Regions from separate parts of the Paenibacillus sp. J31R98 genome, predicted to be linked through region 1. Evidence: riboswitches for the same ligand, from Rfam matches in the RefSeq annotation. Region 1 holds a riboswitch; each other region holds the start of a gene.
The links. A riboswitch is a leader RNA that binds a small molecule or an ion and turns the genes downstream of it on or off. The one in region 1 is predicted to bind ZMP and ZTP.

Region 1 (8,163 bases):
CCCTCCGGCACGCCGAGACATTCGGGCGGTTTACGCATTGGCATACGAGCAGCGGATGGTCGCGACCCCGGACGATCTCGGACAGCGCCTGTAGCTTTGTTACGAGTATCGCTTCCAGATATCACTTTAAATAAACAGAACAGAATGATGACGACAATTACAATCGCAAACAGACTCATCTTGCGCCACACCGCCTTGTTTGTGTTATAAGGTCATCATATCATGTCTCCGAACCCAACATGTGAAATCGAGCGGAAAAATATAACAAGCATCTCAAGCGGTAATGCAAAAAAAAAGGCCGCACCGCGCTATGCGGTACAGCCTTCGCAGTAATGATTAGTAAGTCATGCCTGGGTAAAGCGGGTATTGCGACATAAGGTCGCTAACCATACCACGCGCTTTAGTCAGAACCGCTTCATCCTTCGGACTCTTCAGCGTCATTGCGATAACTTCTGCAATTGTTTTCATCGCATCCACATCCATGCCGCGAGAAGTTGCCGCAGGCGTACCGATACGGATACCACTAGTGATGAACGGGCTAGTCGGATCGAACGGAATCGCGTTCTTGTTCACCGTAATTTGAACGGAATCAAGCACGTGCTCCGCATCTTTACCTGTAATGCCCAGGTTGCGAAGGTCGATCAGCATCAGATGGTTGTCTGTGCCGCCGGAAACGATGTTGATGCCATGTCCGATCAACGCGTCAGCAAGCGCTTTGGCATTGTCTACAACGTTCTTGCCGTACTCTTTGAACGAAGGCTGAAGCGCTTCGCCGAAAGCAACCGCTTTTGCCGCGATGATGTGCATAAGAGGACCGCCTTGGGAACCAGGGAATACCGCTTTATCAATCGCTTGCGCCCATGCTTTGCGGCAAAGGATCATACCGCCGCGAGGACCGCGAAGCGTTTTGTGAGTAGTCGTTGTTACAAAGTGTGCGTGCGGCACTGGGCTCGGGTGCAGACCAGCTGCAACAAGACCTGCGATGTGCGCCATGTCAACGAACAGCAGCGCGCCAACGTCGTTAGCGATCTTGCCAAGCTCTTCGAAATCAATGATGCGCGGGTAAGCCGACGCACCAGCAACGATCATACGAGGACGGTGCTTGAACGCCAATTTGCGAACTTCCGCGTAGTCGATTGTGAATGTATCTTCGCTTACGCCGTAAGGAATGAAGTTGTATAGAAGACCGGAAGCGTTAACCGGGCTGCCGTGCGTCAAGTGACCGCCGTGTGCGAGGTTCATACCAAGCACCGTGTCTCCAGGGTTCAATGCTGCCAAGTAAACAGCCATGTTCGCTTGCGCACCGGAGTGAGGTTGAACGTTCGCGTGCTCAGCGCCGAACAGTTCCTTCGCACGATTACGTGCGATATCTTCAGCGATATCCACGTGCTCGCAGCCGCCGTAGTAGCGTTTGCCTGGGTAGCCTTCTGCGTATTTGTTCGTCAGGACAGTTCCCATTGCTTCAAGAACAGCTTCAGAAACGATATTCTCGGATGCGATAAGCTCGATGTTGTCGCGTTGGCGTTGAAGTTCAAGGCCAAGTGCGGCCAAAATCTCGGGATCTTGTTTACGTAGGTTCTCCATGTGTATAAGTCCTCCTCAAAATAATTAATCGCAAGTATTACTTTCGCCAGGCGCAGCCAAGTTGGCCGCTTCCCGGTTATAAACAGCTCGTTCGCCGCCGATCAGCTTCGGACGGGTGTACGCCATCGTCACATGCGCTCCTCCGATGGACCGAATTGACGGGCGCACCGGCACAGCTACACGCTTCAGGTGCATGCCGATGAAGGTGTCGCCGATGTCGATGCCAGCATGTGCCTGCACCGTCTCGGCCAGACAGGCATCTTGCAGCTTGCTGAAGGCGTACGCGGCCATGGATCCGCCGGCTTTGCGCACGGGGATCGCGGATACGAGCTCGAGCCCGTACCGTTCAGCCGCCTCGCGCTCCATAACAAGCGCCCGGTTCAAATGCTCGCAGCATTGAAACACCGGATAGAAGAGCAGCTCGCGCCTCACGGCTTCTACGCCTGCGAAGATCGCTTCAGCGGTCTCCAGCGTCCCGGATGTGCCGATCCGCTGACCAAGCACTTCGCTCGTCGAGCAGCCGATGACGAGCAGCTGCCCTTCCCGCAGCTTCGCTGCAGAAGCTAGTTCACGAATGACGGTTTCCACATCGTTAGAAAGCTGTACCGGATCCATCGTCATCGCTAGCTCCCCTTACGCGTCCGCGAATTTTGCTTCAATCTGCATCACTTTGTTCACGCGGCCCACATGGCGCTCGCCGTTCGAGAACGGTGTTTCGAGCCAAATGCGGATAATCTCCTGCGCGACGCCGGGACCGATGACGCGCTCGCCCATTGCCAGCACGTTCGTATCGTTGTGCTCGCGAGTGGCTTTCGCCGAGAACATATCGTGCACAAGCGCGCAGCGGATGCCCTTCACTTTGTTCGCTGCAATGGACATGCCAATGCCTGTGCCGCAGATTAGAATGCCGCGTTCCGCTTTGCCCGATGCCACAAGGTCAGCAACCGGCAGCGCATAGTCCGGGTAATCCACCGACTGATCGCAATCGCAACCGACGTCCTCGATTTCGTGACCGAGCGATTGAATGAACGGAACGAGTTCATCCTTCAAGCGGTAGCCCGCATGGTCTGCTCCGATGGCAATTCTCATAATTCCATATACCTCCCAAGGTGACCGCTCATGGCGGAAAATGTCGATTCACACTGGCTCTAGTATACCTGATTTCGGGCGACAAGCAAAAACGGAACATACACCAAATTCATGGTGATCATGCGTTTTGTGCGGCGACAAGCAAAAACGGAACTATAGAGCAAAAGCATATTCATTTGACGGCCATTCAGCTGTAAGTGGCAAACTTATCCATCTCTGAATGACAAAAAAAGAGCAAGCATGCATAACGCACACTGCTCTTTGCCCAGGCGACCGGCCGTATATTCCGATGCTCCACCGTGGTTTAACCCACTTTCGTCGCCAGTTACATCGGAAACCGTCTTTAGTTGATTTCATCATAACGGATTATCGTGCGAAAATCAATCCGGCCAAGCCGTCTCCGCTCGCCCAATTATTGCTGCAGCCGATCCAGAAGCCGCTTCAACGCTTCTTCGATCTGAGCTGCGCTTTGCTCATACACGCCCAGCGGTCCGCCGAAAGGATCTTCGATATCGAAGCTTGGCATTTGCCGTTCCAATTCCAGCAGTCTGGCGCGTTTCGCTTCACTTAGCGGATGGCCGAGCGCTTGATTCATATGCCACTCAGACAAGATTCCTTCGAGCTCAGCGATACGCTCAAGCACTTCCGGGTCAGTATTCACGAACTCGAGCAGCGTATACGTCTTGTCCACCGCGCTCGGGAACCGCTGCAGCAGCTGTCGTTTATGGCTTCCTGTCATCGTTAGTATGAGGTCCGACCAAGCAATGGAGCCGGTCTCGAGCGCTTTGGAGGCACTACGATGCTGAATGCCGCGGCGGGACAGCGCTTCTTGCGCGTTCTTCGAGACAGGGAGCCCGTCCATTGTCGAGACGCCTGCAGAGCGAATATCGAGCTGCAAGCCCCGCTCCTGTGCGAGCGCACGAAGCAGTGCCTCAGCCATCGGCGACCGGCAAGTGTTGCCAGTGCAGACAAACAGTATCCGTTTCAACTTTTCGTGCACCCCTTTATAAGAAATTTAGTTGATTGATTCGTAATCATTATTTCGTAATCAGAACAAGAACAGCAAGCCGAAGGTGAATAAAATCACGCCGCCGCACGCTTCTCCATAACCGCCGAGACTAGCGCTGACGCGTCTGCCAAGCAGCAATCCGAGCACGGACATAATGCCCCCGGCAACGCCAAAGAGGAGCACAGTCAGCAGCATATCTGTCTCAAACATCCCGAGCGAGATGCCGACGGAGAACGAGTCGATGCTAACGCTGAGCGCAAACACCAGTATGCCCCATCCGCTGCGATAGTCGATGGATTCCACCGCGTCTCCGCGAAGCGAGCTGTAGATCATATGCCCGCCGAGCAGCAGCAGAAGCGCGCCTGCCGCAGTTGTCGCGACGCCGCCAAGCAGCGTGCTGACATACTCACCTGTGAAGATGCCCATCAAAGGCATAATTATGTGAAAAAGCGCAATAACAGCGCTTAGCTTCATAATGTCCAGCAGCCGAATGCCCTTTAGCCCAATGCCGACACCTAGCGAAAAAGCGTCCATCCCAAGCGCCACTGCAATAATAACAAGCGTCAGCAGCTGCCCGGCGTGCATCGCCTCAATCATGACATCCCCTCCTTGTCCCGCTTCTTCTTTCCAAGCATATGCGGACAAGGGGGGAATGATGACCGCTCGGTGAGCGGCCGCGAAGGCGCTAGATGCCGGTTGGCGGTGACGGCTGCAGCGAGTGGCGCTTGGCGCGCAGTACCGGCTAAGACGAGAAGACGCTTGGCGCGCGGTTTGGTGACGGTACCCAATGCGAAGAGACGACGCTAGACGCTAGGCTCGCAGTACCGGCTAAGACGAGGGGGCGCTAGACGCGCGGCTGGTGGCGGTACCCAATGCGAAGAGACGACGCTAGACGCTAGGCTCGCAGTACCGGCTAAGACGAGAAAGCGCTAGGCGCACCGCTGGCGCTACCTGCTGAGACGCTAGACGCGCACGACGGCATGGCCTGCGGCCTTCGCCAAGCGGTTCATCAGCGCATGGCCGATGCCGTGCTCCGGGCATGTCTCGGCCCAAATGCGCTGCACGCCGCGCGCGTCGAACTCGCGCAGCGCATTGTACAGGCCGTGCGCAGCCGTTTCCAGCTGCGCGAGGCTGCCGACGACGAGCACGCAGTCGGCGTCATACCGAGCAGCATGCTCGGCAAAGGCGAGCACGCCCGTGCGCTCGCCGCGCTCCCGTGCCGAAGCCGTCTCCGCCTGAATATAAGCGGAGACGGCTTCAGGCTCGCCTTTCACCAGCTGCATCAGCCCTTGCGGGGCGTAATGCGCGTACTTCATGCCTGGCGAGCGCGGCGCCGCTGCATCCGCGGCAGTGCCGCCTTCGCCTTCGCTCTCGCCCGTGCCGGCGCCGGGTGCTGCCACGGCGTCGTACGCCACATGCGCGGCAACCTCGCGCAGCGCTTCGGCGGTGACGCCGCCAGGGCGCAGAATGCGCACGGAATCGCCATCGACGATTTCCACGACGGTCGATTCCAGACCTACGCCTGCCGCGCCGCCGTCAACGATGCCGTCAATGCGCCCGCTCAGATCATCGCGCACATGCGAGGCCAGCGTCGGGCTCGGACGGCCTGAGCGATTCGCGCTCGGCGCGGCAAGCGGGCAGCCCGACTCCGCGATGAGCCGCAGAGCAACGGGATGCGCGGGCATTCGCACCGCGACCGTGTCCAGCCCTGCAGTGACGCGCGGCGAGACAGCGCCCGGCTTCACTGGCAGCACGAGCGTCAGCGGCCCTGGCCAGAACCGCGCCATCAACCGCTCCGCAAGCGCAGCTGCACCTGCCTCAAGAGGAAGCGTCAGCTCCGCGAGCTGCGCCTTATCCGCGATATGCACGATTAGCGGATTATCGGACGGGCGACCTTTTGCCGTGAAGATCTGCTCCACCGCTTCCGTCCGCCGCGCATCTGCGCCAAGTCCGTACACCGTCTCCGTCGGAAAGGCAATGGTGCCGCCCTCACGAAGCAGGTCCGCCGCCTCTGCCAATTCGCCAACTTGAGGTGCTGTGCCGCTGACTTGCCAAATCATCGTGTTGCCCCTATCTCGATTTATGTTCATGGTGTTCATGTTCAATTCCATATCTCCAGCTTCTGCAAAGTGCAAAATAGATTTTGTTCCATTATAGCACAGCGCTAGGATGAAGCCGAAAGCAAGCAACCTAGTACTATTTAAAATCAATAAAGCTCATTCGCAATAGATGCGGATGAGCTTGGGGCATGAAGCTATTAGCTAAACAGATGGCGGAAGAAGCTGATAATCGACTTGATAACGTCCCACAGGAAGAAGCGAACTTCCGGTTGTTTGGCTGCAGCATCGGTATTTTGCACCGCGCCGCCGTTGTTGCTGGAATCCGACTTGGACGATACATCCTGCGCTTTCGATGTAGTGTCTGCATTGCCGCTGCCTTCTGCATCCTTCACCGTTGCGGTCTTCGCCACGTTTGTGGCCGCTGCAGCAGTTGCCGGAGTCGAAGACTCACCGCTTACTGCATCTACGAAGCAAAGTGGAGGGAACAGCACGCACCACCAGTTCTGACCTGCGCCAGCGCCGAGCGTAATGCGAAGCGCTTCATAGTTGCCTGCCGGGTAAACTTCCGTTCCGTATATTTTAGTTGGAAACGGCACGATGCCGAGTTCCGCTTTGTAATCATAGTTAAAGCCGCGGGAGCTCAAGGTTTGGCCAATAATCGCCTCGATGTCATGCATGCGCGAACGAATTGTGAGTCTAGCTTCTTCAATCGTTTGTGGACCAGTGACCCAAGTGTTCATTTGCGCGACAACCGCATCACGCACTTCACGCTTCACAAGCTGATCCATGGCGGAATCGGAATTCGCTAAGATACGCAGACGGATCGACTCCGTCGGAATGCTGCCGCCGGCAATCGCCGCATCGGCGCGCTGGCTCTCCCAGCTCATAAGCAGCAGCGCTGCAAGAAGAAGAACATAACCATAAACAGGACGATAAGGAAAACGGGTATAAGTGCGGATCATAACGACAAGCTCCTTTGTGGCACCCGTCGGTGCAGCGGCTTCTCGTTCCGGAACGTTTATACCCCCATTATGTCCGTGCCTGTCCCTCTCTAAACCTAGCTGATCTATCAGACGGAGAAAAAAGATTCGTAGATTGGTAGAGTCGAAGAGGCGGCGGGGGACGCTAACAATGATGCATTCGACCAACTCGGATCGATCCCAATCGCATATGCTTGAGCTTAAACTTAAGCTTCATCAATTCTAACGAAACTCAGACACCTTATTCCCTCAAAAACCCCACCTCGCCAATTCTAACGAAACGTAGACCTCTTATTTCGGCAAAATGAACTCCATTCGCGCACGTTGACCCCAAATAACGCCGCTGGGGACCCTTAGAATTACTCTGAAGCTATTATTGCTCCAATAGCGTCTCCTGGTTTCTTTAGAACGTTGGACGGACAGCAAAAAACCGACGTCACCTCAGTAACGTCGGTCCCTTAGTACTCCCCGAGTGCACAAGCACAACTTATTCCACTGCCAACACATGCCGGCCGATGCCTGCATAGTCGTCAATGATGCGCACCTCGCGCCAAGCGCCAATACCGCGAAGCAGTTCCGCGACCGCTTCGGCTTGGCCCATGCCAAGCTCGAAGCCGACGATGCGCGGCATCGCGGACAGCTGCGCGAGCTGCTCGGCCATGCGCCGGTACGGCGTCAGGCCGTCATCGCCGCCGTCGAGCGCAAGGCGCGGCTCGTGATCGCGCACCTCCGGCTGCAGGCCGGCAATATCTCCCGCCGGGATGTACGGCGGGTTCGAGACCAGAACGTCGATGCGCAGGCCGGCTACGCCACCGGCCTCGCTGTCGGCGTGCGCATCGGCGCCGGGCCGAGGCGGCTGCTGCGCCGCGAACGGCCCGAGCAAGTCGCCCTGCACGAACGTCATGCGCGCTGCTGCGCCATGGCGCGCCGCGTTCGTGCGGGCGACCTCAAGCGCGTCCGGCGACAGATCGGACGCGCAGACGCGCCACTGCGGACGCAGCGAAGCAAGCGTCACGCCGATGGCGCCGCTGCCTGTGCCGACGTCGACTACGGTCGGCACATCAACGTCCTCGCCGCCAGCGCCGGCTTCACCTATCGCTTGCGGCCAAAGCTTGTCCGCGGCCTCGAGCACGGCCTCGACGAGCAGCTCTGTCTCCGGCCGTGGAATCAGCACGGCCGGCGTCACGGTAAACGGCGAGCCGTAGAACCACTGCTCGCCGATCAAATATTGCACCGGCTCGCCCGCGGCTTTGCGCGCGAGCAGCTCCCTCCACCGCTTGTATTGCTGCGGTGGGAACAGCTCTCGCCAATCGCGCAGCAGTTCCGTGCGCGTTAGCCCCAGAATATGCAGCAGCAACAGCTCCGCGTTGTTGCGCGGCTCCATAATACCGCGCTCATTCAACAGCGCGGCCCCTTTCAAACACACATCGGCTATCGTCAT
Region 2 (8,163 bases), on a different contig from region 1:
TTTCTCAACAACCCCAGCAGCAAATCCAATGCTTAAGTATCCCAGCAAGGTAGGAATGCAATCCTTAACACCTTGGATAAACTCCCCCGCAGTTACGGCTCTTTGTCCTTTTATGTTTGTGTTTTCTTGCATTGCTTAATCCTCTCCGTCAATCACACTCGTTCGTTATCGTATATTTTTTGTGTGACATATCATACGTTACTTAACGGAGAATGTCTATGCTAAAGGGGCATTTAAAATGTAGTCAACCAAGCACATTCCTTCTCTACGACCAAACGCGCCAGATGCTCATGCAGAATTTGCGGCAATACATGATGCTCCTGAAGACTCTCATTGGACAACTCCACCCAATAAAATTCCAAGTGACCTTCTTCGGAAGCAGGTAACTCATGTGATTGCAATTGCTCCGAACTCACTTCGAAGAGATGACTGACTTCATGATGTACAATCCCTTGCTCATCCGTCCTCTTCGTCTCCACTACACCTAGAAACCGTCCAATTGTACTGTCAATGCCTAACTCTTCGGCTAGCTCTCTCTCTAATGCGTGTTGAGCGCCTTCTCCTAGCTCGATGCTCCCGCCGGGGAGGAAGGAATGAGCTCCTTTTAAACGAGCGATTAGGATTTGATTGTTATGTACAATGACCGCTCGCGCGATATGCCGGAATTTAATGATTGCGCCTTCCGATGGAATCTCGCCACTCGAGTAGTATCGAACGACCTTCCCCTTCTCAGTCGCATACTCGATCTCTCTTCTCGTGCTCGTTCCAATATAGCCGCCAACGTCGATCACGTATATTTCATCGGAGAGATCAATCTTTCTAAAATGCAGCTCACCTAGCAATTCTGCTTGCTGTCCGGTAAGCTCACAACCCTCACTTTGCTCGAAGAAAGCAAGGCTAATGACAATGTGACCTTGCAGGGTCAGGAATGCGTTCACTTGATTGAACTGTTCCTTGAATTTAGTCGAGCCGCATAGCGTGATTACGCTCATAGAAGTCCCCCAGTTATACCGGCAACCGGTACAGAATCGCTGCTTGTTTTAATTTAATTATAGCAATCTCAACCGACGTTTCGATGTAGCCTATGATCTGGTCGAAAGTGAACACTCGTAGCTTATCAGTGAGAGAATCCGAAGAGTAATTCATATCTTCTAGAACATGTGGAATTAACGCTTCGACATCCGTGGACTTCACCTCTACGAGATCAATGACATCGCGAGGATTCAATAGCAAGCTTCTGAGACGCTCTCTCAAACCGTAATACGCCAACAATTGTCCGTTTAGCAAGCGAAAATCATTGTGATATTGGTTATATAGCTCCTTATCCGCTTCCATACGATTTCGCAGCCAAGATAAATTAAAGCCTTTCAACCAGATGTCATCGGCGACAAGGTGCGTGAAGTAGCCTAGAATATAAGCATTGGCGGCGTGTGCGTGATATTTATATAAGAACCCTTGATAATCGACGCTCCGCGAATAATCATGGACGTCACCTTGAAAGAAATGGGATTCATTCTTGGTAGAAACCGCATCAGGAGCGATGCTTCCAAGTAGAAATAACTCTCGATCTTCTAATGAGAGACTCTCTGCAATCCGATCCGCTATAATCGCATGCATAATTCTTGAGCCCACTGTAACCCCTCCACACTGAATGTCGTAATAATCCATTATTATCCTTTTTGCTGACGGATTGCTAGTCTCAAGTTTCGCTTATTTAATAAATGGAATTTTTAGAAAATTCTATTGAGGAAACCAACTTCTCCGTCTTATAATAAGTATTAAATAACGGGATGCGTAACTGGCGAGAACGTAGATCACTACGGGGGAGCGCATCTGTCCAACTAGCCGTTCGCCTGGGCAAAGCATTTGGTTGATTCTAACCAAGTGCTTTTCTATTTTCTAAGGAGAGTGCCGGGATGTTGACGAGCAAAAATGTAGCCGTAATCGTGTATGACCAAGTGGATGCGCTCGACGTGACAGGACCATTCGACACTTTCGCAGTAGCAAGCAATTGGGGGCAGGATTTCCGCGTTTATACGGTCGCCCTCGAGTCTACAGCACCTATTCGGACGATCAGCGGCTTAACGATCCAACCTGACTTCGCTTCATGGGACTGCCCTGCTCCGGATATTCTGATTGTCCCTGGAGGCTGGGGATCTCGGAAGGAGATGCATAATGAGAAGTTGACGGGCTGGATCTATGAAACCTCGCAACAAGCTTCCTTTACCCTGTCTGTATGTACAGGGGCACTATTGCTCGCCAAAGCTGGACTTCTTGAAGGATTGCGCGCGACTACCAATAGGCGGGCGATGGATTTGTTCATGGAGGCAGCACCAGCAAGCACAACGATAGTTGAGAACGTCCGATATGTGGACAATGGTCGCCTCATTACATCGGCAGGTGTTACGGCGGGCATAGATGCTGCGCTGCACCTTGTCGCTAAGATTCACGGAGAAGAGCGCGCGATCGAAACCGCATCAAGGCTGGAGCATGATTGGCGGCGTGAACCATCGGAAATGCTCGCGATTCGCCGAGCAACGGAAGAGGATGTCGACGGCATTCGTTCCCTATTCGTTGAAGCTTCGCAATGGATTCATCGGACGCATGGATTATGGCAGTGGAGAGCCGAACAATTTACTCTCGAGATGGTCGAAGCTTTTGTCCGGGAGCAGGAGGTGTTTGTTGCCAAGCTGGGGAACGAGCATGTCGGATGCTTCTCCATGCACTGGATTGACGAAGTAATATGGGGTGAGAAATTCCACGAGGATGCGGGCTATGTCCATCGATTATGCGTATCGCGTAAACGCAAGGGAGAAGGCATCGGCCGCGAGCTCATCCGGTATGCGGAAAGTTACATTAGCGCCAAAGGTAAAAGTTGGATCCGACTGGACTGCATGGCCGACAACCCGAGTCTGAATGCGTACTACGTCAATTCCGGTTTTAGCTTTCAGGGGCGTTATGAGCATAGCATCTGGAGTGCCAATCTATATGAGCGGGAAATAAAGAAGACACCGGCGCTTTAGCGCTGGTGTCTTCAGAGTGTAGAAAACCGCATTAGCCAATATTGGCAGCATAGCGAGGCTGAGAGTGCGGAATTCGATCTCTCAGCAAAGAAATCCGCCGATTACTACTCTGAGAGTGCAAAATTCGAACTCTCAGACTGTCGAGGCTTTCTCGACAGCCTGAAGACAGTTCAAAAACTACAATTTCTCTCGCGGGAACGATAGAACGATGAGCTGTGCGTTCTCATTGTAACCCTCACACTTCGACATTTGCACATCCGTAAAATCTCGATCTCGTTCATGAAGCTGAATGGATCTGCACACATATTGCATCTTCATCTTATCTTTTGGAAAATAAGCATCCCTAGAATGGTCAACGTTCCAAGTGATCTCTTTCCCATTCGAAATCACATCATGAATGACGGGTCCGCTATCCATGCCCGGCATAATAATCATTAAGTTGTCACCACGTCCTTCATGAAATCGACTCACCATTTCTTCGAGCCGATCCAGATCTGCTTTATCATAATTGATAATATACGAGGTATGGTTAGATGCGCTCTTCATATCCGGTTTTACGATCAGGATTGAAATGACACCGAGCAAAGCGACAATAATTAGGGTCTGCAAAATAACGATTGTTCGACTTATTCTAATACCCGCTCCTCCTAAATGGTAACAATTTACTAAAAATCATACCGCATCACGACTCGGCGCTTGGTCGGATGGGTCACTTCGCGGAACCCCGCAGCAGCAAAGGCATTGCGGCTTCCGACATGAAGCTCGCCCCAAGTGATCACCTTATCGGGAGTCGTGATCATGGGGTATCCCTCGATTGCGCTCGCCCCTCGCACTCTTGCGAATTCAAGAGCTGCTCGTGTGAGCTCATAGGTAATCCCACGCCGGCGATAGCCGTTGCGAATAATGAAACAAGTGATGGCCCACACACCTTCGTCGTCCTTATTCTCATTCCGATCTTGCCAGTAATACCGACTTTTGAGCAAGTACGCCATACGAGGCTCAACCGCACACCAACCTACAGGCTCGTTGCCAACGTAGGCGACGAGTCCGCTTGTCGAATCAGATTCTGGATTCTCGCACTCTGTCTGACTACGAAGCATGAAAGCTCGCTCGTCATCCTCTATTTCATTCCACCGGTCTCCTGGAATCTTGAACCGTTGGCAGTAGCAGGTTACTCCGTGGCACTTGGCTGGACCGAGCACAGTCTTCAAGTCTTCCCAGGACGCTTCGTTCGCAGGTACGATAGTGATCGCTTCGTTCGATGTCATTGCCCGTTATCCCTCCGAATATGGTGACTCCATAACCGGAGTATTCGCTAATAATTGGCAGTAATCCTGCCCGCAAGCTATTTTGTTCGATTAAAAAAAGCAACCAATCTGAAAGATTGGTTGCTTATCCTACCCCTTACCTCTCGATCAACTCCAGCGCATTCAACAGCCCCTGCATATACCCGACTGCGTGAGCTCGTGCGCGATGGCCCCATGCAGAATCATTGATAACGTTCGGAACATGATCGTCCATCAAGAAGCCTGTGAAACCGGAGCGCTTCAGCTCCAGCAGCACTTCCGCAGGATGATAGTTGCCTTCGCCGAGGAAGCACTCTTGGAACCTCGGCATCGTGCCTTGTACGTCACGGAAGTGGACATAACAGATTTTGTTCCGCGGGCTAAAATATCGGATCATCTCCATCACATTCGCAGCGCCGTAGACCATCTCCGAGCAGCAGCCGAGACACAGATTCAAGCCCCATGCGTCGCTATCCGCAATTGCCTCCGCCCTCTTGAAATTGTCTACTTTGTAGAAGATTCTTGCCGTTCCATCCAGCATCGCAACAGGCGGATCGTCAGGGTGCAGCGCAAGCCTCACGCCAGACTCTTCAGCTACCGGAAGCACAGCCTTCAGGAAGTATGCATAGTTGTCCCACATGATAGACTCATCCGGCACTCTCACTTCGCGATTCGCAGCATACTTCACTTGGTTGATGCCGCTTGCTGCCGCTTCCAGATCGAAGGCTGTACATAATGCGCCTCCCCGCCCCGGCTCTGAGGAGGTCCTCCAAACGAAGTTCGGCATGAAATGATGCCCAAGGACCGGAATCCCCGCTCGCCCCATATGCCGGATGATCGTACAATAATTCTCAATTTGCTCATCCCTGCCGGGCAAGCCAAGCATGATTTTATCGTAGAAACGAATCGGTACGTTCTCTATGGATTCCAAGAACAATCCATTGTCGTCGCAAGTCTTCTTGATCGCAGACAGATCCTCATATGTCCAACAATGTTCTCCGGGAAGCTTCGGGGTGTTAAGCTGGACGCTCGTTACGCCTAGCTGCTTGGCAAACGTCATCGTTTCTTGAGTCAGCTCTTGCATTTGTCCTAAGGCAATACGTATGTTCTGCTTCACTACTAATCACCGTCCAAGTCCGATTTTTGGAAATCCCATCATACCGTGTCTTGTCTGCAGATAAGCTTTAAGCCTTGTACAACATATTCCTCATCGTTCTATACATATAGCAAAATCGGACTCTTATGATTACATCTGAATCGCAATAAGATTCTTCTCTTGCACCCATTCCACCTTGGCGCCCAGCGACTCGCTAATGAATCGTAGTGGCAAATATACGGTACCATTCACGATAAAGGGTTCTTTCGCAAGCGTCACTTGTTTCCCGTTCAACTCGATAGAACCGTCACCACCATAATTAAAGCTTAACTTGATGTCAGTGCCAGCCTTATGGATGGCAGCAATCTTGCCATACATATCCCAACTAACTGATGCGCCTAATCGCTCAAAAATCGACCTTAATGGGATAAACGCTTGCCCGCCGCGAATAATCACGCCGTTGCTGAGCGCAACCGCCGCTCCGTTCAGCTTTATCGTGATCGGTTTCTGTACAGGTACTGGCGTATCATAGCTATACGTGTAGTCTCCATACCCGAGTGTCGCTTCTTTATTAATTCCCCATCCCCATAAGCTGCCATCTGTTGCCTGCATGATCATATGGCGAGCAGCCCCCTGAATTCGGCTCACGCCTGACTTCAGCTTCTGAAATTTCGGAGCTACTGGCATTGCACTCGTGTCAATCGATGTCTGGTACACGGTACCATCCTCAGTCAGCGCAACTAGTGATCGTTCCACCACTGCAGCATCCTTCACATGGCTTATGCTCGTTAACCGAATCGGTGAGGGATGCTCATATTGCACGGTACCATCTGTCCATCCGGTCAGGGTGATTCCCCAGAACCACAGCTGTCCGCTCCGATCAATGGCGATATTGGATTTGCCGTTTGATTTGATCATGCGAATATCATTAACAGATGCCAGCTTCGACGCCGTATTAGCTAATACGGTTATTGTCCCGGTCTTATCCGTATGGACTGGCAGCTCCCAGATCGCTCCATCCTCTGTTAATGCAAAGTTACTGTCGATCTGAACGACATGATCAACACCATTCACTTGCGTGAAGGAGAGCATATTATCATTGCTTCGCCATACTGATCCATCGCTCTTCAAGAACAGTAAATCCTGATGATAACTTGGCTGCTCATAGTAACTGCTGATCATCTGCACATGATCAAGACCCTTACTCTGAGTCAAGCTTCCCCAGTCCAATTGGCCCGAGTTCGCGCGCGAAACTGTAAATACATCGCCATCATGTTCGATAATGATCGACTTGTCCGACAATGAAGTAACAGAAGCAATGTCATGCAGCTGAGTCACTTCTTCTACCTTGTTAATCGCTAAATTCGATGTCGGCTCCCAGCGCCAGACCGATAAGTCCTTCTTCATAATCATTCGATCAGCGAAAGCAGCCTCGACATTGGCAAGCTCCCCAATTTGAGTTGGGACGGAATGATTCTGCCCCCATACCCAGTAGGTACCATCCTTCTTAATTAATGATCCAGGGTCAAAATTATAAATTTTCTCGCTTGAAATGACTGATGTTGTTGACGTTGTTGACGCCGTGCTGCTGTCAGCTGCTGCAGCCGTATGTACTTGCCATTGTATCGCTGAGCTAGTTGCCAAGCTAAGTGTTAGTACGGCTATTCCGATCGGTTTCTTCATCCTCATATACACTCCTGTTAGTCCGTTTAACGATTTGGACGCCAAGAATATCGTCAAGGTTGCAATATTTTACCAAAATAGATTATTTCACAATCCGCATCATCTCCACGACCGGCCGACTGTCTCCCGGAAGCACCCTCTCAGCGGCTTGCATCTGAGACGAGCCATCCCCATCTAGGAAGATGCCATCAACGAGCTTCGTATTGCCCAGCTGCTCGAGTATTGCCGATCGGAATTCTGCCAACGTGCCTTTCGTGCTGCTGACAATGAGATAGAGCTTACCTTGCCGGTCATAGACCGCAGCGCTGCGAAGATGACTGTTATTCATGAGCGGCGCATTTTCTAATACGGCTTGTCCCTGCCAGATTGCATCCTGTCCTAAGCTCATACTGATGCCGCCCTGCGCCCAGAAGTGAAGCGGATCGCTCACCTTCAGCTCTGCCAGCTTGCTTACGATCTGAACAGAGAGCGTATTACTCGCGCCATCCCAGACGAGCGTGCCGCGCGGGTACTTGGTATTCTCATCCCCTACGCCGTATTGCCCCTTTGCTCCTCCAACCGGCTGCCCGTTTACGACCGCCATGCTGAGCAAGCTCGTATCGTAGAAGAATCCGCCATTCACCCCGTAATAATCGGATAAAGCGAGATTTTGCCGAACGACCTCAAGCGCTATATTCGAAGGATCGGTCTGCAGCACATGCAGCTTGAAACCATTCGCAGCCTCTTTCTCCATATATTGATACTCATGCCCCGGGAAGCGAGCCACATGAGGGCTTGCATGGCTATTTAGCATCCTCAACATCACCACCATCAGAATCGCAAGCACGAGCAGAATCCCTCCCATTATAGCTGCAACTCTCACGATACGAATCCGTTCCGACACATGATTTCCCCTTTTCATCACGCAATTATTTCCTACTAGCGAATCTAGTATATCGAATTGAGCTGTAATCTACAAAATAATAGAAATGGAAACTTTTAGTGAAACAATTCCAGATCTGCCATCGTCTATATCGGCAGTTAGTCCGAACATTACGAAGAAGGCTAGGTGAATATACGTTGAAAATCTCGCTAA
Region 3 (8,163 bases), on a different contig from region 1:
CAAAAGCATTCTCTTTCGATGGAATCGACCACATTCAGCTGGCTGCACCGCCAGGATGCGAGGAAGCAGCAAGGGATTTTTACGCTGGTATCTTGGGCTGGAGTGAGCTTCCCAAGCCTTCCGAGCTGCAGAAGCGCGGCGGCGTATGGTTTCAATGCGGCGCGCATCAGGTGCATATTGGCGTGCAGCAGGATTTTGTTCCGGCGCTGAAGGCACATTCCGCCTTTCTCGTTCGCGGGCTCGATGCGCTCCGCAATCATATTGCTGCAGCTGGTGTCTCCGTAATCAACGACGACGCACGCAGTGCAGAGTCCATTTATCGTTTCTACCTTAATGACCCTTGGGGCAATCGGTTGGAATTTATGGAATATAGCACGGTGTAACCTTTTCCCGTCCAGGAGCGTCTATCCGATCATACGAACTCATTCCAATGATTAGGAGATGTCCTGAACAATGAAGCTGAATATCCTAACGAAACGGACAGTCGCCGCAGCTATCATCGCTGCATCCACCTTGACCGCCTTTGCCGCCGCACCGCCGAACGCACTGAATAGAGCCTCAGCCGCTGCCCAGCAGCAAGCCAGCAAGCCGATCTTCGTCTACTTCAACAGCACTCAGCTGACTACACCCGATACATCCGCGATTATTAAAGACGGCAATCTGTTGCTCCCGCTCAATCTGCTTGGCGGTATTCCCGGCGCTTCTTTCTCCTATGACACCGCCAGCCAAACGATCCATGCCGCATATGACTCACATAAGGGCAGCCTTCGTCTGGGTGAACAGTCAGGGACGGTGGACGGTAGCAGCATGACTTTTGCCGGCAAAGCCATTCTCCTGAACAAGCGGATCTATGTCCCTGCCCGCTTCGTAGTCGCCGCAATCGGCGGAACGATCGTATGGGATGCCAAATACCGCGTTGCATCCATCTTCGGCGCTCAATATGTAACAGCGTCTGGCAAAGGCGGAGAGTATCGACTCGATGGCACGACAGGCGCGCTCTACTATAAAAGCCAAGGCCAACCGCAGAAGCTAGTCGGCAAGAGCCTCGCGAAGCTGAGCCTCGGCTACATTCCGATGGCGACGATGAGCGTTATCTCGATCAGCAAAGACAGCGAGCTGATTACGATCAGCCATGTGCACGGGGAGCCGTTAATTAACGACGAGGAATATACCTTGTTCGTGAAGAATGGCGCAATCATTCATCAAATGCACGCCCACTATTGGCAGTTCTCGCCTCAGAATATAGCAACGGCAGGCGCACAGGCAGTTATGACGGATGGCCGCACGGTACAGCTCGTGAATAGCGACGCTCAAATTGTCCAAACCTACTCACTCCCTAAGCTTTCAGGGCTGGACGCGATATTCGATATAGAGGCGGTACATAGCGACTTCCTGCTTTTCCGATCGAACGAAGGGCTGCTGTACATCGCCGATCTCCAATCCGGCAAGACATCTGCGCTCTATCAATTGCTGAGGCTCGATCCGAAGCAGCTAGCCCCTTTCTATGACGGCATCACGTTCAAGGAGCAGGACGGAAACAAGCTCTACTTCGAGGTCACGTCTAACGAGGATGGCCACCGGGAAATTGTCTCTTACGGGCTTGGTGGCGGATAGATTCTGTGGTACACTAGCTTCAAAATCATGCGGTATGCGACTGGCGAGAAAACGTGGAATGAACCACGGGGAAGCATACATTCGGCACATCTACCGTTCGCCTGGGTAAAGTATTTGCGTCAAGCGGCGCCTTTGTCTTCCAAGACATGGGCATCCTAGCGCGAATACTTTTTTTATTCCATGGATAAGGGGACTGATTCACATGACAATGGCACGACTGTTGAAGGCAAAAGAAGCGGCGGACCTCATCTACGCCGGCATCCGGGAGCGCATCTCCGCACATCAGAGGGATGGAGTTCAACCGCGTTTGGCAACACTGCTCATTGAAGGCGACCCGGCATCGGCTTATTACGCCAAGTCCAAGCAGCGCATGGCTGAGAAGCTCAGCATCGCCTTCGATCTGCACAGCCTCCCGGCTGACATTACGGCGACGCAGCTGACTAAATTGATCCTCTCGCTGAACACGGACGAGCATATTCACGGCATTATGCTGGAGCTTCCTCTGCCGAAGCATCTGTCAGCGACGGACATCACAGCCCATATTTCGCCGCTCAAAGATATCGACGGCGTCACGCCTGCCAATAAGCTGGCGACGCTAACGGGCGAAGCGGGCCTCTACCCGGCAACGCCTCAAGCCTGCATCGAACTGCTGCGGCACTACGGCTATCCGCTTGAGGGCCGCAACGTCACCTTGATCGGCAGAGGGCAGACGGTCGGACTGCCGCTCTTTCACCTGCTGCAGCGCGAGCAGGCGACGGTCACCGTCTGCCATTCGCGCACGCCGGATATCGCTGCGCATCTGCGGCACGCGGATATTGCCATTGTCGCCGCCGGCAAGCCGGGCATCCTCACTCGCGAGATGGTGCAGCCGAATCCGAATCTCGTCGTCATTGATGCCGGAATCAATGAAACGGCTGATGGCTCCATCATTGGCGATGCAGCTGCAGATGTGAGCGAAGCGGCTGCGGCTGTATCGCCGGTTCCAGGCGGCGTCGGCACGCTCACGACCGCCGTGCTCTTCCGCAATCTGATTGATGCGATTCAGCTTCAGCAGTTGAACGCGAAAGGAGAGTAACCCGATGACTTCGGTATCCTGGGACGATTCTTTGCGCCGCTTTCTGGAGAGAGCGGCAAGCGCCGATCCAACGCCTGGCGGCGGAAGTGCAGCGGCGGTTGCCGCCGCGCTCGGCGCAGCCATGTCAGCGATGGCAGGCCATCTGACGCAGGGCGACAAATTCGCCGAGGCGCAGCACCTCATCGCGCCGGCGCTCGATCAGCTGACGCGGCTGTCTGTCGACTGCGAAGCGCTGCTTACGGCAGATATCCGCGCCTTCGATCACTACATGGAGGCGCTCAAGCTGCCGCGAGCCACCGAGGAAGAGAAGCTCCACCGCAAGTCGGTGCTTCATGACGCGACGATCAACGCCATCGAGGTGCCGCTCCGCTTGATGCGCGTCTGCCGCTCTGCCCTGCAAGCGACCGAGAGCATTGCCGCCTGCACGAATCCGCATGTCATCTCGGATCTCGGCATTGGCGCGATCTTGCTTGAAGCAGCGGCTCAGTCGGCGCTGCTCACGGTGCAGATCAACTTGGCTGCACTCAAGGATGCCCCGCTCCGCGATGAACTCGAAATAACTGCAAACACGCTAATCGCCGAGATCGAGCAATTAAAAAGCCGGACATTAGCTGTCGTTCGCGACAGAATCTAATGTCCGGCTCTCTTAGAATCTTATTTCAAGCTACAGCCTACCGTAATTACGCAGCACATTCAGCACGACAATAGTCGTATAGGCTTGCCAATGCTTTAATCCATGCTCATCATCCCAGCCTCCATCCTCGCGCTGCGAGGATGCGAGGTGATCGAAGAACTTGCTTAGAAGCTCTGGCGGCGTCGCTTGCCCAACCGGCGAGTCAGGTGTAGCGGCGAAGGAGAAATACGAGAAGTACTGCTTCGGCTCCGCCTTCGAGGCGCAGGCGATAATGTTCGCAATCGCTGCTTCCCTGTGCGCCGCAAACTCTGGTGCTGCTGGCGTGTTCACGTAATAATCGAAAGCATGATAAGCCATGAACAGCCACTCGTTCGCTTCGATTTCCTCAAGACTCAAATTCTCTTGCGCCCACTTAGCAGTCGACGCTTGCAGATCAGGCGTACACAACCCCAGCCGTATCAAATTTCCTGTTATGGAATCTGGCTTCGTCTGTCCGCCGCCGCTCCACCAAGGCGCGAGTGGGTACTTCATCAACGAATCTGGATTGCGCAAGGAGCCGTCCTCTTCGCGATTCCGCTCTACCCATTCCGCTGTACCCTCAAGCAGCGGAGTAAGAGGTGCTCCGGTATCTCGGTTAATATTCAGCAGGAACTCTAGCGCGAGTGGATGCGAGTCCGGGCATTTGATATCATGCTCAAGGCCGTGCCCCCAGCCTCCGTCCGCATTCTTATAGTTCAACAGACAGCTGTGCAATCGCTGGGCGGAGCCGCCGTCAAATAAATAGCTGAACAATGCTTGCTCCCACAACAGCCCGTTTGCATATACAAATTGCCTTGCCCTATCAATGGATACCGACATGACGCCAACCCCCTAATTTGGATACAAATTCCTTTTAGTAAGAGTTCGGTGCCAGCATTCCTTTTCCTTCCAATATCCCATGCAAAATAACGCTTTGCCAGCTAAGCCGCCCCTTGCAGCAGCACGCTGAACCTGACGCCTTCCGGCGTATTTACAATGCTGTACTGCGCCCCGTGGGCATCCAGCACCTTGCTTACAATATACAACCCTAGCCCGCTTCCTCCGGTTGAGCGGCTTCGCGATTGCTCGGCGCGATAGAATGGCTCGAACAGCCGCGGCAGCTTCGATTCGTCAACAGCCGCTCCGGTGTTAAGCACCTCGAACCGATACCTCGTTTGCGGCTCACCAGCCGATTCCGCATCTGCATCTGCATCCGTATTCACACTCTCAGATTCCACCCATAGCCGCACGATGACCCGTTCTTCATCATTTGAATATTGAACCGCATTCGTAATGATATTCGAGATCGCTTTCGACATGAGCCGCTCATCTGCCGTTATCACCGCTTCTTCCGGCAGCTCGCAATCCAGAATCATGTTCTTCACATTGGCCAAGTAGCTCACATGTTCAACCGATTCGCGGATAAGCTCCGCGAGATCTACCTCCCGCATGAGCGGCAGGAAGTCGCGGCTCTCCAGCCTGGACAGCTCTAATATCTCATGAACGAGCTTGTCCATATCCTGCATAATCGTATAGCTCTTGCGAAGGTACGTGTCCCGATCTCGGAACGGTCCAACGTTCGCGATCATCGCCTCAAGCTGTCCGCTTACTGCGGTGATCGGCGTCTTCAGCTCATGCGATATCGTCGCTACGAACTCCCGCCGCTTCGACTCTTGCTCGCGCTCCCGTTCGATGTCGCTCTTCAGCTGAGCATTCGCTTCTTGCAGCTCGCCCATCGTCGATTGCAGATTAACCGCCAGCCTGCTGAGGCTGAGCGACAGCTCGCCAAGCTCATCTCGCGTCTTCAGCGCAGGCTCCGTTGCAGAGAAATCCAGCTTCGCAAGACGCCTTGCAACCTTGTTCAGCGATAGCAGCGGCCTTGCGATAAGTCTCGAATAGATAAGCGCTCCTCCGATCGCGATGAGCAGAATCGGAATGAGCATATAAGGCAGGAATAGCAGAATGACGCCTGCTGCTTCCCCTACCGGCTGCAGCGGAGCATCGACATACAGCGTAAACACTTCGTCGCTTTCGGCGAATTTGATTTTGCGCTCTACGCTAAGCAGATGCATGCCTCGATCGCCGGGGTCTCTGCTGCCGGCTTCAAACCGTCCCGCCTGCATTTGCTTGCGGAGACCGAGGTAACTGTCGCCAGTCCCTATCCAGTTTTTCATCGTTCGGAAATTCGGCGGAATGTAATACCCGTTCCCGGCGCTGTCGCGCAGCATCATCATGGCGTTATGCTCCTGACCGAACTGGGCCATGAGCGGGATGGCATCTTCGGTACTTTTGCCATTGATGCCCTTCACGAGTTCGCTGACGCCGCTCTCGAGCCGATCCTGCTTAATCGACTTATAGTAACCCGGCAGCATGAAGTAAAGCGTCAAGTAAATGACCAGCGCGAACATGACGAGAAGCGCTGTCGTGACGAGGAAGATTTTGAACCGAATGCCTTTGCGCCTTGTCATCCTTCCACCGCCGCAAGTTCCGTTTCCAGCGAGTACCCGACTCCTTTGACCGTCCGAATAACGGAGATGCCGAGCTTCTTCCGAATGTTCTTAATATGCGCGTCGACGATGCGAGAATCGCCGTAATAGTCGTAACCCCACACCTTGTCGAGCAGCATATCCCTCGTCAGAATGCGACCAGCATTCAGAATGAGCGTGTTCAAGATATCAAATTCCTTCGTTGTCGTATCAATTAGCTTCCCATCGACATACACCTTGTACGCATCGGCATCCAGCCGCAGTCTGCCGTCGAACAACAGCTCACCGGACTGTCCGACTCGCGTGCGCCGAAGCACCGCCTCGACCCGCTTCATGAGCACATGGAACGAGAATGGCTTCGTCACGTAATCGTCCGCTTCTTCCTCGAACGCTTTCAGCTGATCCTTCTCTTCGCTGAGCGCCGTAAGCACGATTACCGGCGTATCAGAACGCTCGCGGATTAAGCGGCACACTTCATAGCCGTTCATCGACGGCAGCATCAAATCGAGTATAACCAGATCATAATTGGCCTGCTGAAACTTCTTCCAGCCTTCCAAACCATCGCTTGCTACATCTACTTCATAGCTCTGCGCGCGCAGAAACTCGGCAATAAGCTCTTGAATATAGTAATCGTCCTCGACAACGAGAATAGCGGCTGGCATAGCAGCAATCCCCCATCCTAATAAGTTACTCCAAGCATACCTGATAAATATGAAAGGAATATGAATATGGACTGAAAAAGGGGTAAACGAAAAAGAACCGACACCGCTTCGGTGTCAGTTCCACATAACCGCATTCAATCTACTTAAACCTTGCCCTCATTCGCCAGCTTCTCCTGCGCCATGCGGATGAGCTCCTTCACCATAGAGCCGCCGATCTGACCGCCGATCTGGCCGGCTGATTCCGTTGACAACTGGCCGTTATAGCCATGCTCAAGCGGAATGCCGAGCGACTTCGCGACCTCGTACTTCACATCATCAGGACGGCTCGGATTAACGACGTAGCCTTGCTTTCGCATCACCTCGGCTTTGAACGCGCTCATCTGCGCATCCGCTGCTGGGACAACAAGCTTTCTTCGACTTCTTCGTGCCATTTTGACCTATCCGCCTCCTTCTGGAGTATCTACCGATTACCGTACCCCATGGCGGAATGTTCTATTCAAGCACTCAATCGAACCAGCCTTTTACCTTAAACCAAGCATACATCCCCACCGACAAGACAGCCATCACAAGGAGAACGAGAAAATATCCGGCATGCCACTGCAGCTCTGGCATATTCGAGAAATTCATCCCGTAAATCCCGGCAATGAACGTGAGCGGCATGAAGATTACCGTGATAACCGTCAGCGTCTTCATAATCTCATTCATCCGGTTGGAGTTAATCGACATGTAATGATCGCGCAGATCGGATGTCATCTCGCGGTTGGAATCAACCATCTCCGCGAGCTTCAGCAGATGATCATATATATCTGTGAAGAACAGTTGATAATGCGGCAAAGCTTCGATTCGCTGTGTATTCAGCAGCCGGTAGAGCAGGTCTCTCATCGGCACTAAGGTTTTGCGAAGCTTCAACAGTTTGTTACGAATATCGAACACACGGTTCAAATTCGCTCTGAAGTTCCCCGCATTCGTCCCCGCCGTCTCAAACTCCAGCAACTGATCCTCTATCGCCTGCAAAGCCGGAAAATACTGATCCACCAGCTCGTCAATCACCACGTACGCTGCATGCAAATTACCATGAGCTTCGGTATGCGGCTTATGGCGAACCTTCTCCCAAGCATGGTCGATCTCTTGAAGCGACTGGTGATGGTAGCTGACGAGAAAGTTTTTGCCGATGAACAGATCTACCTCCGTCGCATCGAGCGTACGCTCATTAATCGCATGAAGGACAAGGAAGTGGACATCCTCGTAATGATCCATCTTCGGCCTTTGCAGATAAAGCATGCAATCTTCGATTGCAAGCGGGTGAAAATGAAAATAGTCATCCAGCAGCTTCGATTCCTCTGCAGTCGGTTCGCAGAAATCAACCCAGAACCACCCGATGTGCTTTCCGTCTAGCTCCGAGAGGCTGGACAGCTGCATCACGCGATGGTCCTTCGTAATCAGCATTATTCGCATCATGATAGAAGTGCTCCGTATCTTTTTGCATCCATTGTAGCATTAGCGGTAACGAAACTTAAAGCTGACCACGCCGCTCTTATCCATCGTGTACGAATAGCCGCTAATTTCCGAAGCATGCTGCTGCATAATCGGAATCCAAGCATTCGCACCCTGGCTGTCGGCGTACTGCCGCTTCACCGTAATCGAATCTGCCTTCTCCCTGATTGCCGCTTCAAT

Region 2: another riboswitch for ZMP and ZTP. It lies ahead of AC0YNX_RS08415 (GNAT family N-acetyltransferase); the one in region 1 lies ahead of rpiB (ribose 5-phosphate isomerase B).
Region 3: another riboswitch for ZMP and ZTP. It lies ahead of AC0YNX_RS14845 (bifunctional 5,10-methylenetetrahydrofolate dehydrogenase/5,10-methenyltetrahydrofolate cyclohydrolase); the one in region 1 lies ahead of rpiB (ribose 5-phosphate isomerase B).

What each region holds. Positions count from the first base shown of each region.
Region 1 is NZ_JBWDNO010000005.1:139,506-147,668, forward strand. Features, by position in the region: gene AC0YNX_RS19325 (glycine-rich domain-containing protein) at 1-179, opposite strand, end outside; gene AC0YNX_RS19330 (serine hydroxymethyltransferase) at 337-1,584, opposite strand; gene AC0YNX_RS19335 (TIGR01440 family protein) at 1,609-2,205, opposite strand; gene rpiB (ribose 5-phosphate isomerase B) at 2,218-2,673, opposite strand; ZMP/ZTP riboswitch at 2,930-3,012, opposite strand; gene AC0YNX_RS19345 (low molecular weight protein arginine phosphatase) at 3,086-3,661, opposite strand; gene AC0YNX_RS19350 (manganese efflux pump MntP) at 3,722-4,279, opposite strand; gene AC0YNX_RS19355 (hypothetical protein) at 4,349-4,489, shown strand; gene AC0YNX_RS19360 (L-threonylcarbamoyladenylate synthase) at 4,645-5,742, opposite strand; gene spoIIR (stage II sporulation protein R) at 5,940-6,704, opposite strand; gene prmC (peptide chain release factor N(5)-glutamine methyltransferase) at 7,210-8,163, opposite strand.
Region 2 is NZ_JBWDNO010000002.1:26,184-34,346, forward strand. Features, by position in the region: gene AC0YNX_RS08400 (AzlC family ABC transporter permease) at 1-132, opposite strand, end outside; gene AC0YNX_RS08405 (NUDIX domain-containing protein) at 234-992, opposite strand; gene AC0YNX_RS08410 (zinc dependent phospholipase C family protein) at 1,006-1,632, opposite strand; ZMP/ZTP riboswitch at 1,785-1,866, shown strand; gene AC0YNX_RS08415 (GNAT family N-acetyltransferase) at 1,917-3,023, shown strand; gene AC0YNX_RS08420 (DUF4362 domain-containing protein) at 3,201-3,632, opposite strand; gene AC0YNX_RS08425 (GNAT family N-acetyltransferase) at 3,689-4,291, opposite strand; gene AC0YNX_RS08430 (mannonate dehydratase) at 4,428-5,393, opposite strand; gene AC0YNX_RS08435 (stalk domain-containing protein) at 5,556-7,088, opposite strand; gene AC0YNX_RS08440 (phosphodiester glycosidase family protein) at 7,171-7,971, opposite strand; gene AC0YNX_RS08445 (stalk domain-containing protein) at 8,148-8,163, shown strand, end outside.
Region 3 is NZ_JBWDNO010000003.1:259,713-267,875, forward strand. Features, by position in the region: gene AC0YNX_RS14835 (VOC family protein) at 1-383, shown strand, start outside; gene AC0YNX_RS14840 (copper amine oxidase N-terminal domain-containing protein) at 454-1,614, shown strand; ZMP/ZTP riboswitch at 1,641-1,728, shown strand; gene AC0YNX_RS14845 (bifunctional 5,10-methylenetetrahydrofolate dehydrogenase/5,10-methenyltetrahydrofolate cyclohydrolase) at 1,823-2,689, shown strand; gene AC0YNX_RS14850 (cyclodeaminase/cyclohydrolase family protein) at 2,694-3,323, shown strand; gene AC0YNX_RS14855 (hypothetical protein) at 3,354-4,181, opposite strand; gene AC0YNX_RS14860 (sensor histidine kinase) at 4,283-5,809, opposite strand; gene AC0YNX_RS14865 (response regulator transcription factor) at 5,806-6,489, opposite strand; gene AC0YNX_RS14870 (small, acid-soluble spore protein, alpha/beta type) at 6,633-6,920, opposite strand; gene corA (magnesium/cobalt transporter CorA) at 6,994-7,947, opposite strand; gene AC0YNX_RS14880 (S-layer homology domain-containing protein) at 7,987-8,163, opposite strand, start outside.